One region of the Alteromonas sp. V450 genome, then DNA from elsewhere that is predicted to be linked to it. Evidence: predicted binding sites of a transcription regulator. Region 1 holds the regulator's gene; each other region holds the start of a gene.
What was found. Region 1 encodes LexA, which represses DNA repair genes until DNA is damaged. Its sites were predicted from a motif close to TACTGTATNNNNATACAGTA; they were not measured.

Region 1 (3,193 bases):
ATCAGAGGTAATCAAAAAGCGAACTTTTTTACCTGTCGGAATAACTAACGGACGGTCCACTTCAAGCAGATAGTTGTCAGTTTTTTCGAATTTGTTCTCTATTTGCTCTCTTTGCGTAGCAAGCAGGGAATAAAACTCAACGTCACTATCCATATATTTGTAGTGCCACTTCCACTGAGAACCCGTAACCAATACCGTCATATCCGGTTCAGAGGTGTCCTCCATTGCGATAAGCGTATTGGCAGCAGGAATGGCCATAAAAATAAGAATAAGGAAAGGAACAACGGTCCATGCAATTTCAACTTTTACATTTTCGTGAAAGTTGGCGGGCTTGGCGCCCCTGGACTTTCTATGCAAGTACATTGACGCGAACATTACGCCAAAGACTACAACAGCAATACCAACACAGATAAAAAACATAAGCATATGCAGATCGTAAACCTGCCCACTTATATCTGTCGCGCCGCGTCGTAAATTGACAGAGGAGTTTTCTCCTCCTGAATCTTGCGCGAACACAGAAAAAGAAAAAAACAAAAGCGATAAGCGTATTAGCCCTTTTGTTATGACGGTCGTTACTTGTTTCACTCAGCACCTCCGTAATGGTAGAACCATTAACGCTAAATGTTGATGCGCGCTGTCCCTACCAGATGGTTGCGAACGTTTGACCCATAACCTCAATTTGTAAAACAAATTTAGAGTCATTGTTATTATTTTGTTAATCTCTGCTTAAGAATTGCGCAATAATGACGTGCCGTCTAGTCTTTTCTGTTAAAAATTTAACGAAACGGTTAAAATTTAATCAAACTATGCTGTACGTTATCCTTAACACTTTCGAAGTTACCCCGGCGTTTGGTCAAACGACCGTATTTTTAACACAATGAATTAGAAACTAGACAAAAAGCTTTCGATAACAAAAACCTTCCTGAAATCAAAAGCTAACAGAGAAAAGAAAGGCGAATTAAATAAGCCAAATAAGTTTAGCGATGTAAAAGAGGGGAAAGTTGCAGTTCGGTGCTGTCACTGCTTTGCGGATAAAATTGCTACTAGCAGCCTTTATTAAGAAACACATAATCCCATGCTAACTTAGGAAATTTGCACTAAATCAGGGCAATTAACGCATAAAAAAAGCGGCTATATTGCCGCTTTTGCTTAAAGGTCATAAATTGAAATTAAGGGACTACATCCAGTCAGCGTTTCTAATAACACCAACCGCTATCCCTTCTATCGCAAAAGGTTCCGAAGCAAGGTCAACTTTGATTGGAGAAAACTCTTCATTTTCAGCGTGCAGTAAAACCTCTGCGCCTCGTCGTTCTAGACGTTTAACCGTGACGTCTTCGTCAACACGCGCAACAACCACCTGTCCGTTGCGAACGTCTGTAGTTCTGTGCACTGCCAACAGGTCACCATCTAAAATGCCAATATCTTTCATACTCATTCCGCTCACGCGAAGCAAAAAGTCAGCATGAGGACTAAATAATGCAGGATCCACCTTGTAATGCGATTCAACGTGCTCTTGCGCCAGAATGGGTTCGCCTGCTGCAACGCGCCCAATTAACGGTAACCCCTCTTCTTCCGCGCTTTCGTCGTCTAATGGTATGTTTAGCTTTATACCACGCGAGGTTCCAGGCAAAATTTCTATCACACCTTTACGCGCTAGTGCTTTAAGGTGCTCCTCAGCAGCGTTCGCTGAGCGAAAACCAAGCTCTCTGGCAATTTCCGCTCTCGTTGGCGGCATTCCCGTATCTTGCATCGTTGTTTTGATTAGTTCTAAAACTTCTGATTGTCTAGCTGTTAATGGGCGCATAAAAGACCTGTCTGTTCATACAGTTCCTGTAAGTATATACACCTAAAAATAAATCACAAGCGGTATGTGCGTTGTAAGTGTTTGACGCCTGCTCTGATTATTGTTGGCACATCACGCGGTTGCGGCCCATTGTTTTTGCTTGGTAGAGTAATTTATCAGCCTGGGAGAGGAGATGGCTAAAATCGACATGGTAAGTACTATCAACAAACATAGCACCTATACTAATTGTCAGTGAAATACTATCTTTCTTATATTGTACTTTGCACTTCTCAATTGCTTCACGAAGCTTATTGAGTCGTTCAACTTCCTGGTCTCGTGTTTCGAAGACAGACACTATCGCAAATTCTTCTCCGCCTAACCGCGAGACAATATCTGGCTCAACATAAAACTCGTCAATTAAGTTCGCCACCGCAATTAGCGCCTGATCGCCTGCGTCGTGACCATAGGTATCGTTGACTTCCTTGAAGTGATCAATATCAATAACTGCGACACTCACTTGCTTATCTTCATGGGTCAATGCTTGGCACTTTTCAACAAACGCTCTTCGATTATACAAGCCGGTAAGCGAGTCCGTCATCGCCAGACGCCGCAGTTTTTCCTCTGCAACGGCTCTTGCATCCTCAAGTTCGACAGCGTAAAACAAGCCCGCTAATGCATCTAGCAACGGCTGTAAAAAATCCGCGTCAGCGTGGGTATATGGCTCGAATTTATTAGCTAGACCTATCATGCCAACAACGCGCTCTTTCACTGAAATGGGCAAGCCCAAAAATCGGCTTATTCGAGGATGGCCGGCAGGGACACCTTTAGAATGGGGGTGGCTACCTGCGACGTTGCTAATTGTCATCTTGCCAGAGGTCACTACGCTGCCAAAAAGGTTGTCAAAGTTAGAGAAGTACAGATTGCGCTTCTTGTATTCATTGTATTGCGTTAAGCTTTCACTGTCCCAAGTGATTTCTGATATTGCATGTACGAACAGTTTTGGCTGTGTATCCTGATCTTTCATTTGCGCAATAAACGCAAACTGGCTGTCTGAAATATCAATCAGCTCGGGCAATATTGTCTGGCAAGCAAGAGTTAGGTCGTTATTTTGCAAATATGATGCCCGGGCTTTGTTAATAAATTGGAGAAGCTGTGTTTTCTTTTTCTCGTGCAGCTCTCGCTCCATGCGTTGAGTAATATCTCGGTGGATCCCCGCTATCCTTACTGGCTTTCCAGCCTCATCCGTTTCAACGGTCTTTCCATAGCTTTCTACCCATACCCAACTGCCATTCGTATGCTTCATTCGAAATGTTGTGTTGAAGACTTTACTCTTGCCCGTCAGGTGCTCATTTAACATTTTCTCCACGTGAACATAGTCTGCGGGGTGAATAAGCTGGCGGAAAAAGCGCG
Region 2 (3,193 bases), 630 kb from region 1:
ACACTATCGCCATCAGTGTGACCTACCGCTAAATGCATGACGTGAAGGGTCTCACCATTAAAGTAAATCTTAATTCCATCTTCATAGGTAATGGTTGGCAGCGCTTCCGGTTTTATCTTTTCATCGTTAGCAAGGCGTACACGCACATTCTCATGGGCAAGAATAGTTGCCCCCTTATGACTATGGAAAAATGCATTAGAACCTGTGTGATCGCCGTGATAATGCGTGTTTATCACATATTTAGGCTTATCGCTGCCTAGTTCACCAAGCTGTGCTGCTATTTTTTCAGCCAGTGGCGCAAATTGATCGTCGATGATAAGAACACCGTCTTCACCAGCTGATACGCCAATATTTCCACCTGCGCCTGTAAGCATGTGCACAGAGCCTTTTATCGCGGTTGCCTTTACTTCAACATCGGCGAACCTGTCTTGTGCATTTGCGGGATTAGCCGCTGAATAAATTAAAGGGCTAGTAGCTATAAACGCAGCCATAATGTGGGCGCTAAAACGAGGGGCAGTTTTCATTATTATTTCCTTGTAAGAAGCCTGTTTTAATAAGACCTCTTACACTATGACCTAATTTCACAATTAGATCATTTTTTCATCTTCAGGGATATCACCAACATAAGCAAAACGAGGAAGTGTCTCTCCGTCTTTTTCCACTGACTCTACAAACATACCCAGAGGGCGAACCCATAACGCTTTTTCGCCATAACACGGCCGATATACCACTAGCTTACTTTCGTCTTCTGAATGTGTAGCCACTTCATATACATCGTATAGATTACCTTTGTAGTGCTTATAGCGGCCGGGGGTTTTGAGTTGTTTTGAGTCCATAGTGACCTTCGAGATAAATGTTGCGTCAGAGAATAAGGCGCTAGTGTTAATTAAATCTGCTCAAAAGGCAAAACCAGCTGTTGTGTCGATTGGTCGGCTGCAAGACCAATATGTACGCCTACAAGACGGATGCCACGCCCTGTTGCTCGCTCGAAAGCTTCCTGCATTAGTGTGTGAAAATACGCTTCATTAAGCGCCGCGCTGCGGTGCTCAACAGTCGTTAGCTGAAAGTCGTTAAACTTAAGCTTTACGCCTTGGGTGCGAATACGCACAGGCTTGCCTGTGCGCTTTTTATGGTTTTCCATACGCTGCTGAAGCTTTTCAAACAAATGGGGCAAGAAGTCGATGCATTGCTCGATAGTGTGTATATCTTCATTTAGCGTGCGCTCTACACCTATAGACTTGCGCTCTCGCGATACCGACAATTCACGCTCATCAATACCATGAGCCCGTTCCCACAGTACACTACCGAACTTACCCAGTTCTTTTTGAATGCGCTCAAAAGGATACTGGCGAACATCGTTACAGGTATTAAGCCCCATACGCTGAAGCTTTTGCATAGTAACTTTGCCCACGCCTGGAATTTTCTTTAGCGGCATTTCGCGTACAAAGGCATCGAGATTATCGGGCGTGATCACACAAATGCCGTTGGGCTTGTTTTCGTCACTGGCTACTTTCGCCACGAATTTGCAAGGCGCGACCCCTGCTGAAGCGGTAAGACCTAACTCCCTTTCAATACGAGCGCGTATTTCTTCCGCAATTAACGTGGCACTGCCCCCACAAAACTCACTATTGGTCACGTCCAAATAGGCTTCATCTAATGATAGGGGCTCAATAAGGTCGGTGTAGTCTGCAAAAATCTTACGTATTTTTTGCGACTCGGCAGCGTATACATCCATACGCCCCTTTACGAGGGTTAGATTTGGACAAAGCTTTAAGGCATACGCTGTGGCCATAGCTGAGCGCACACCAAATTTGCGGGCAGGATAGTTGCAGGTAGAAATAACCCCACGACGGTCGGCACTGCCACCAATGGCAATAGGAATATCGCGCAAGGCTGGGTTGTCGCGCATTTCAACTGCGGCATAAAAACAATCCATGTCGACGTGGATAATTTTTCGCATTACCTGCCTTTGCTCTTAACGTGCTCACACGAGACTGTACAAAAAGACAGTATATTATCAATGGCGGTTAATTACACTATTTCGTTTTGAGATATCAATAAAATTAACGGAGTTCTAATTCCTTATAAAAGGCACATATTTAAACAAGTGTATTTTTTCACCGTGTGACCAGAACTAGAAGACCCAAAAAAAACGGCGATACACCAACATTGATGTGTCGCCGCTATACTAAAAAACGCCTCAGAACGGTATCGAAATGAGCGCAGATAGCGCTACTTACTCAGCGCGGCCTAACCAATACATTGCTCTTGTTGTAGCCATTAACACTTCAAGGTTTCCCTCGGACGATTTTCTCGTATGAAGCGAGTATTTGCGCGCAGAACCAATCAACGATGGGCTTTTCCAGATAGAGATCCCTTCAGCTGTCATTTCGCTGAGCTCTGAAACACCGTAATACTCCAAGTAATCATCGTCATTCGCGGAAGTCACGATGAGAGTTTGATTAGCGGAAGTCATCGGATTTGCTACCATGTCGATGATTGTCGTGTTGATACGAACGTCTGATGTTTTAGTCAAACTGGTGTCTGTAACGTCAAACAGAACGAGAGACTGGTTCTGATCGTTATAACAAGCAAGTTCTGTGGCAGCGTCGCTATCAGCGTTTATAAAGGTAAGACGCGTGCAAGAAGTATCAGTGCTGGCCAAAATTGAAAAACCTGATGTTGTTGGCGTAAGTAATTCAGTGATTTCGTCACCTAATGAAAGCGCCACATACACACTGCCATTCATCGCGACAATATCAAAGTCACGAAAGTACTGAGGCATAGTGTACGTAGCCAACATAACTTGATTCTTCACGTCCACCGCTTTTAACGTTCGACCATCAACATATACGGCATCATCGAAACCATCGTTATTAAAGTCGAATGCTTTAATAACTGAAACATCGTTCGAATAACTCCCTGTAATCTCATATTGAATAGAGAAATCATTTAATCGCATTGCAGCAAACGCGCCATCATAGGTTTGTGCAGTAGGTAGGAATAAATCACCGGCACCGTCATTGTTGTAATCGGTAGTTACAGCAATACCAGAGTTATCCCAGTTAGAAGAAACTTCTTCACTGGTGATGTAATTCCCGGTTTTCTCCATAAGTAAAACCTTGGAGCCGTCATAGCCGCTCCCCGTGCTCGGTACGAAGAAAACAGCGCGTTCGTCACCAGGATACAAATC
Region 3 (3,193 bases), 260 kb from region 1:
CGTGCGGTTCAAGAACTTCTGGGTCACGCAAACTTGTCAACAACACAAGTTTATACCCATCTGGACTTCCAGCATCTCGCCAATGTTTACGATGCAGCGCATCCGCGCGCACACAAAAAATAACCGGAATTGAAGGCTTTTCCATGCAGTTTTTCAGGTCGATCAACAACGTCGAGGCGATGACCTTTGACCTTGATGATACGCTTTACAATAACGAACCTATAATTCAGCGCGCAGAGCAAGCGCTTCAAGCCCATATTGCACAACACCATAAAGCCGTTGCAGCGATGTCGGCAAGCGATTGGCTCATGTTAAAACGGGCAGCTATTAAAAAGGACAAGCGATTGGCATCTGATATGGGCCAGCTTCGTCGCGTCGTTCTTACTGCAGCCCTTTCTAATACGCATCCTGAGAAGCTGACTACAGAACGGAGTCACGATGAGGAAATCAATAACGCGGTAGAAGCCTGTTTTACGTGTTTTTATGATGCAAGAAGTGACTTTGCATTGTCTGATGAAGTACATGCAACACTTAAGACGATAAGCCAACACGTACCCCTTATCGGTATCACAAATGGCAATGTAGACACACAGAAAATTGGTATTGATGACTATTTCGAAACCGTGCTTCACGCCAGCATGGCGCGTCCTATGAAGCCGGCGCGAAATATGTTTGATGAAGCAGCAACGCGTTTACAAACCCCACCTAAGCATATATTACACGTGGGTGATAACATCATTAAAGATGTTCAAGGGGCTATAAACGCTGGCTTTCAAGCCGCATGGTTTGCTTGCAATAGGCCAGTGAAACTGACCAGCGAGCCAGTAAGCGTTCTGCCTCACGTTGCATTGGACAGCCTCGATGAATTAACCCACTTCCTTTAAGCCAGTGAGCTCACTCATACCGTTTTGCATAGAAAATCGTATTGCGTAGCTGTGGGCAAATATCTATTCAGATTGGTATGAGTTATCTTCGAACACGTTTTGTCGCATGGACTCGCATGGACTTTGACAAACTGGTCTCCCTACTACTTTCGCAGGCACGCCCACCACAGTGACATGCGCCGGCACGCTATTCAGCACAACACTGCCCGCTCCGACTTTTGAGCCTTCGCCAATTTCAATATTCCCTAAGATTTTGGCGCCTGCACCAATTAATACGCCTTGGCGTATTTTGGGGTGACGATCACCCGACTCATTCCCCGTCCCACCAAGCGTGACACTTTGTAAAATAGACACGTTATCTTCAACTACAGCTGTTTCACCCACCACAATACCAGTGGCATGGTCAAACATTACCCCTTTACCAATTCGTGCTGCCGGATGAATATCCACACCGAAGCTCGCTGAATTTCTACTTTGTAAGAACAATGCCAGCTGGTGTCGACCATGTAACCAAAGATAATGGGCCATACGGTGCACTTGTACCGCGTGGAAGCCCTTAAAATGAAGAAGTGGCGTTAAATAGTCACTAACCGCAGCATCTCGCGCTTCAATGGCTAAAATATCCGCTATGGCGGCTTCACTAATACCCGGCTCTAGCAAGTAAGCTTCATCAAAGACTTCACGAATAGCTAATGCAGGCATGACGTCGTCGGCCATTTTATTAGAAAGAATAAAGCTTAGTGACGACTCAAAGTTATGATGCGCAAGCACACTGGCGTGCACATAACTCGACAAAAGCGGCTCACTCTCAGCAACGACTTGCGCTTCCTGTTTTAGCTTCGACCAGAAGTCGATAGGGGCCGAATGTGCGTTCATGGGCATATTCCTGTATTTCGGTTGTGCAAAAGCGCAATGCGCGCCGTAAAAAACGTGCTAAAGCTTGGTGAAACGTTTTAATAACGAGTGCAAAAGTGTACCCGAGTTTGAAGAGATGCAGTACCGTTGTGATACCAGCCAAGCGTATAAATCGATCAGTTTATCTAAATAATTCGTTATTAGTTATTCTACGCTCAAAAAAACTGGCGATGTTTGCCTTGAAAACTGGACTGTATAAATTCACAGTCAGATGGCATAATGCAGCGTCTTAAATTTTGATTTAGATATGAAGATTTTCAACAGATAGGTGCCACACTATGGATGTATCTCGACTGCTAGACGAGCTGAACGATAAACAACGTGAAGCGGTAGCAGCGCCACTCTCAAATGCGCTCGTATTAGCAGGTGCTGGTAGCGGCAAAACCCGCGTGCTTGTGCACCGTATAGCATGGTTGATGGATGTTGAAAACATTGCGCCCTTTTCTATTTTAGCGGTAACCTTTACCAACAAGGCGGCTAAAGAAATGCGTGGCCGTATTGAATCATTAATGGGCAAAAGCCTACACAATATGTGGATTGGTACCTTCCATGGACTCGCGCATCGCTTGTTGCGGGCACATCATGCAGAAGCCAACTTGCCTGAAAATTTTCAAATTATCGACTCGGACGATCAGTATCGACTCATTCGCCGCATTCTTAAAGCGATGAACTTAGATGAGAAGCACTGGGCCCCGCGTCAAATTCAGTGGTACATCAACGGCAATAAGGACGAAGGCCTTCGTCCTCAGCACATTGAAACACATGGCGACCATATCCAAAAGACAATGCGCGAAGTCTACGCTGCTTATCAAGACGCTTGTGACCGTTCAGGACTAGTAGACTTTGCCGAACTGCTGCTTCGCGCACACGAATTGTGGGCCAAGAACCCTGAGGTGCTAGCACATTATCAACGTCGATTTCGCGCCGTACTCGTTGACGAATTTCAAGATACCAACAACATTCAGTATGCGTGGCTTAGAATGCTATGCAGCGGCGACAACAACAATATTATGATTGTAGGCGACGACGACCAGTCAATTTACGGCTGGCGTGGTGCGAATGTCGATAATATTCAGCACTTTCTGAAAGACTTTCACAATCCGGCCACCATTCGTCTTGAACAAAATTACCGGTCGACAGGCAACATACTGAAAGCCGCAAATACGGTAATTGATAATAATTCAGGCCGTTTAGGTAAAGAGTTATGGACTGAAGATGCGCAGGGTGAATTGATTTCAGTTTACGCTGGGTTTAACGAACTCGATGAGGCACGCTTTATCGTATCGAAGATCAAAGACTGGCTGAATCAAGGCAATGCATTAAGCGATACGGCTATTTTGTACCGTAACAATGCCCAGTCTCGCGTGCTTGAAGAGGCATTGCTACACGAAGGC
Region 4 (3,193 bases), 240 kb from region 1:
TTTAAGCTTTCAATAGCAATGGTACTTAGCATTACGCACGCTCCTGTGCTTTTGGGGCCTCATCGCCTAGCGTTTTTATGTGGTTTGTACTAGGGCTTAATTCACTGATGCTGCAGTGGCGGTCAAAATAACTCTCCATGGCTTTATCGTGACTAACAAAAATCATGGTGCTTTCACCTGCAACGTCTTTTAGCAGCGACATAAAACTATCTCTGGCATCGGTATCTAGGGCAGAGGTAGGTTCATCGACAATTAATAATTGTGGGTCGTTAATCAGTGCTCTGGCAATGGCAACGCGCTGCTGCTGACCAATACTCAATGCGTCAGCTTTCGCATGCAGCACGTGAGAAGGCAGCTGTAGCTTGTCCAGTAAATGACGAAGCTTTGCGTCTGATGCTGTCTTGCTGACGTTTGTACTTGCAAAATACACCGCCGCATTAATGTTCTGTGCCACAGAAAGGTAGGGAATAAGATTAAACTGTTGAAAAACAACGCCGATATTGCGTGCTCTAAACTTGTCCCGCTGTCGATTCGATAATGCGGAGAACGGCTGTGCTAATAAGGCGATGTCGCCCTGAGTTGGAGTTAATGTTCCGCACAGCAAATTGAGCAATGTGCTCTTCCCGCTACCCGAAGGCCCTGAGAGAAAAACGTGCTCACCTTGCGAAACTTGCCACGCTTTAATGTCGATGATAGGCGTGCTTTCTTTGGTGTACGAAAACTGTAAATTGCTAACTTCAATCGCTGTGTTGCGCTCTTTTATCACTGCGTTGCGCTGGAAGTGAGTGCTATTGTTTTTATTGATGGTATTCACGCTAAGCCCGACCTGTATTTACGTCTTATGTTCACATTAGCAAAAGCGACACGTCTGTTCACCCAGTTGAAAACCAGAGAAAACACATTGCCGCGTTGAGGTAATGTTATCAAATAACATTTTTGCGTATAGCTATGCTATCAGATCTCATCAGCCTAAAGCGGCAATTGCTCTTATTAATTGCTCATCATAACGACGCAAAGGAGAGGCGCGCCTAAATTATCAGCCGTTAGCTTGTAGCTTTACAACTTCTGCGCTTTCATCTTCTAATACGCTTTCAGCCGTTGCGCCTTTAAAAATCTTGCTGATTTTATCTTTGTTTTTAGACAGCATAATAGTGAGCTCTTCCACTACGCTATCGTCTAGCTTGATCCCCTTCGCATGAATGTAGTCAGCAAGGTTATCTGCTGCATCAAGCATTTTGTCATACTGATCGGCTTCTTTTTTGTCGGTAGTTACCAATTTTTCTACCCCTTTGTGCGTAACAACATACTGTGTGGTAATGGCCATGGTAGGTCCCCTGTTTATTAAAGACACAAAAACTGTACAGTATTTTACTGTATAAATAAACAGTATTTTATTAAATGTTTTAGCTCGGTGTTTATTACAAAAGACAAATGATTGTTCTAGAGGTGATTAATGCTTGTGCAATTAGTAACTGCTGCGTATAATGCGCGCCCTTACAGCCATCCCAATTCGTTCCTTGTCTCCATACAGTCGGCTGTACTGTCGAGGCTACAACCGTAAGGAGCTATAATGCGTCATTACGAAATCGTATTTATGGTTCACCCTGATCAGAGTGAACAAGTACCTGGTATGATCGAGCGTTATACCACAATCCTAAAGCAAGACGGTGGTCAGATTCATCGTTTAGAAGATTGGGGCCGTCGTCAACTGGCTTACCCAATTGAAAAGCTGCACAAAGCCCACTACGTACTAATCAATGCTGAAGCGTCTGCAGAAGCTGTTGATGAATTGGAAAATGCTTTCCGTTTCAACGACGTGATCCTACGTAACATGGTTATGCGCACTAAGACTGCTGTGACTGAGCCTTCTCCAATGATGAAAGAAGAGCCTCGTCGTGAGCGTCGTGACGATTCTGCTCCTCGCCAAGATCGCGCGGAAAAGAAAACTGAAACCACTGAAGACAACGCTTAAGGAGATTACCCATGGCTCGTTTTTTCAGACGTCGTAAGTTCTGCCGTTTCACTGCAGAAGGTGTGACTGAGATTGATTACAAAGATATCGCTACTCTTAAGAACTACATCACTGAGAGCGGTAAAATTGTCCCTAGCCGTATTACTGGTACAAGCGCAAAATATCAGCGTCAGCTGTCTTCTGCGATCAAGCGCGCACGTTTCCTTGCGTTGCTTCCGTACACTGATTCACACAAGTAATTTGGCGAATATAAGGGTTAGCTAAGATGAATATCATCCTACTAGATAAAATCGCCAACCTTGGCGGCCTGGGCGACCAAGTGACTGTTAAGTCTGGTTACGCTCGTAACTTCCTTTTCCCACAGGGTAAAGCGGTTCCTGCAACTAAAGACAACGTTGAAAAGTTCGAAGCACGTCGTGCTGAACTTGAAGCGAAAATTGCTGAGCAACTAGCTGCTGCTAACGCACGCGCTGAAAAAGTTGCTGAGCTTGCTGAAGTTACAATCGCAGCGCCTGCTGGTGACGAAGGTAAACTATTTGGCTCTGTTGGTACTCGTGACATCGCTGATGCAATCACTGCAGCTGGCGTTGAAGTACAAAAAGCAGAAGTTAAACTACCTACTGGTACTCTTCGTGAGACTGGTGAGTATGACATCGACTTACAACTTCACTCTGACGTTATCACTTCAATCAAAGTGATCATCATTGCTGAAGCGTAATCGCTGACGTATTTGAAAAAAGCCGCTCTTAGAGCGGCTTTTTTTTGCGTATAATTTCTCGTCAACCTGTGAAAGTAGCTTTGCTTTCGCAGGATTTTCTTTTGCAAATACTAAAACGCCAAGAAACCGATACCCTTTTATCGCTGTATTCTTGTAAGTTAGGTAGAAAGTTGTAACAAATGTAAAAGTGCTATCCATTTAGACTAAAGTTAATGAGAATGTTTCTTATTTGTAATTGTTGATTATCAAATGGAGACATCCTTGAAAACGTTAGTTTTAGTCAGTGCAGTATGCACGCTATCCAGTCCGGTATTATTTGCGCAATCCCTAGAAGACCAGAATGAAGAAGCCAAGTCTATAGAGCGAGTTGCTGTGGTAGGCGCAGCAACTAACTTAAGCATTACTGCCGAGGATATTGAGCAGTTCCAGGCAAACGATTTAGCTGACGTTTTTAGAGAGTCGCCGTCGGTCAGCGTTGGCGGTTCAGTAGGTGTAGCACAGAA

Region 2: the regulator LexA is predicted to act here: its motif matches at 1,993-2,012, upstream of dinB (DNA polymerase IV).
Region 3: the regulator LexA is predicted to act here: its motif matches at 1,989-2,008, upstream of uvrD (DNA helicase II).
Region 4: the regulator LexA is predicted to act here: its motif matches at 1,370-1,389, upstream of BK026_RS13255 (YebG family protein).

The regions. Positions count from the first base shown of each region.
Region 1 is NZ_MODU01000004.1:3,279,824-3,283,016, forward strand. It holds gene coxB (cytochrome c oxidase subunit II) at 1-585, opposite strand, end outside; gene lexA (transcriptional repressor LexA) at 1,178-1,804, opposite strand; gene BK026_RS14395 (diguanylate cyclase) at 1,902-3,193, opposite strand, start outside.
Region 2 is NZ_MODU01000004.1:2,654,678-2,657,870, forward strand. It holds gene BK026_RS11580 (MBL fold metallo-hydrolase) at 1-524, opposite strand, end outside; gene BK026_RS11585 (DUF1653 domain-containing protein) at 588-836, opposite strand; gene dinB (DNA polymerase IV) at 887-1,960, opposite strand; gene BK026_RS11595 (VCBS repeat-containing protein) at 2,237-3,193, opposite strand, start outside.
Region 3 is NZ_MODU01000004.1:3,542,798-3,545,990, reverse strand. It holds gene xerC (tyrosine recombinase XerC) at 1-123, shown strand, start outside; gene BK026_RS15610 (HAD-IA family hydrolase) at 144-884, shown strand; gene cysE (serine O-acetyltransferase) at 948-1,760, opposite strand; gene uvrD (DNA helicase II) at 2,078-3,193, shown strand, end outside.
Region 4 is NZ_MODU01000004.1:3,037,064-3,040,256, reverse strand. It holds partial or broken gene BK026_RS19960 (ABC transporter permease) at 1-32, opposite strand, end outside; gene BK026_RS13260 (ABC transporter ATP-binding protein) at 32-814, opposite strand; gene BK026_RS13255 (YebG family protein) at 1,037-1,324, opposite strand; gene rpsF (30S ribosomal protein S6) at 1,571-1,972, shown strand; gene rpsR (30S ribosomal protein S18) at 1,984-2,211, shown strand; gene rplI (50S ribosomal protein L9) at 2,238-2,690, shown strand; gene BK026_RS13230 (TonB-dependent receptor) at 2,952-3,193, shown strand, end outside.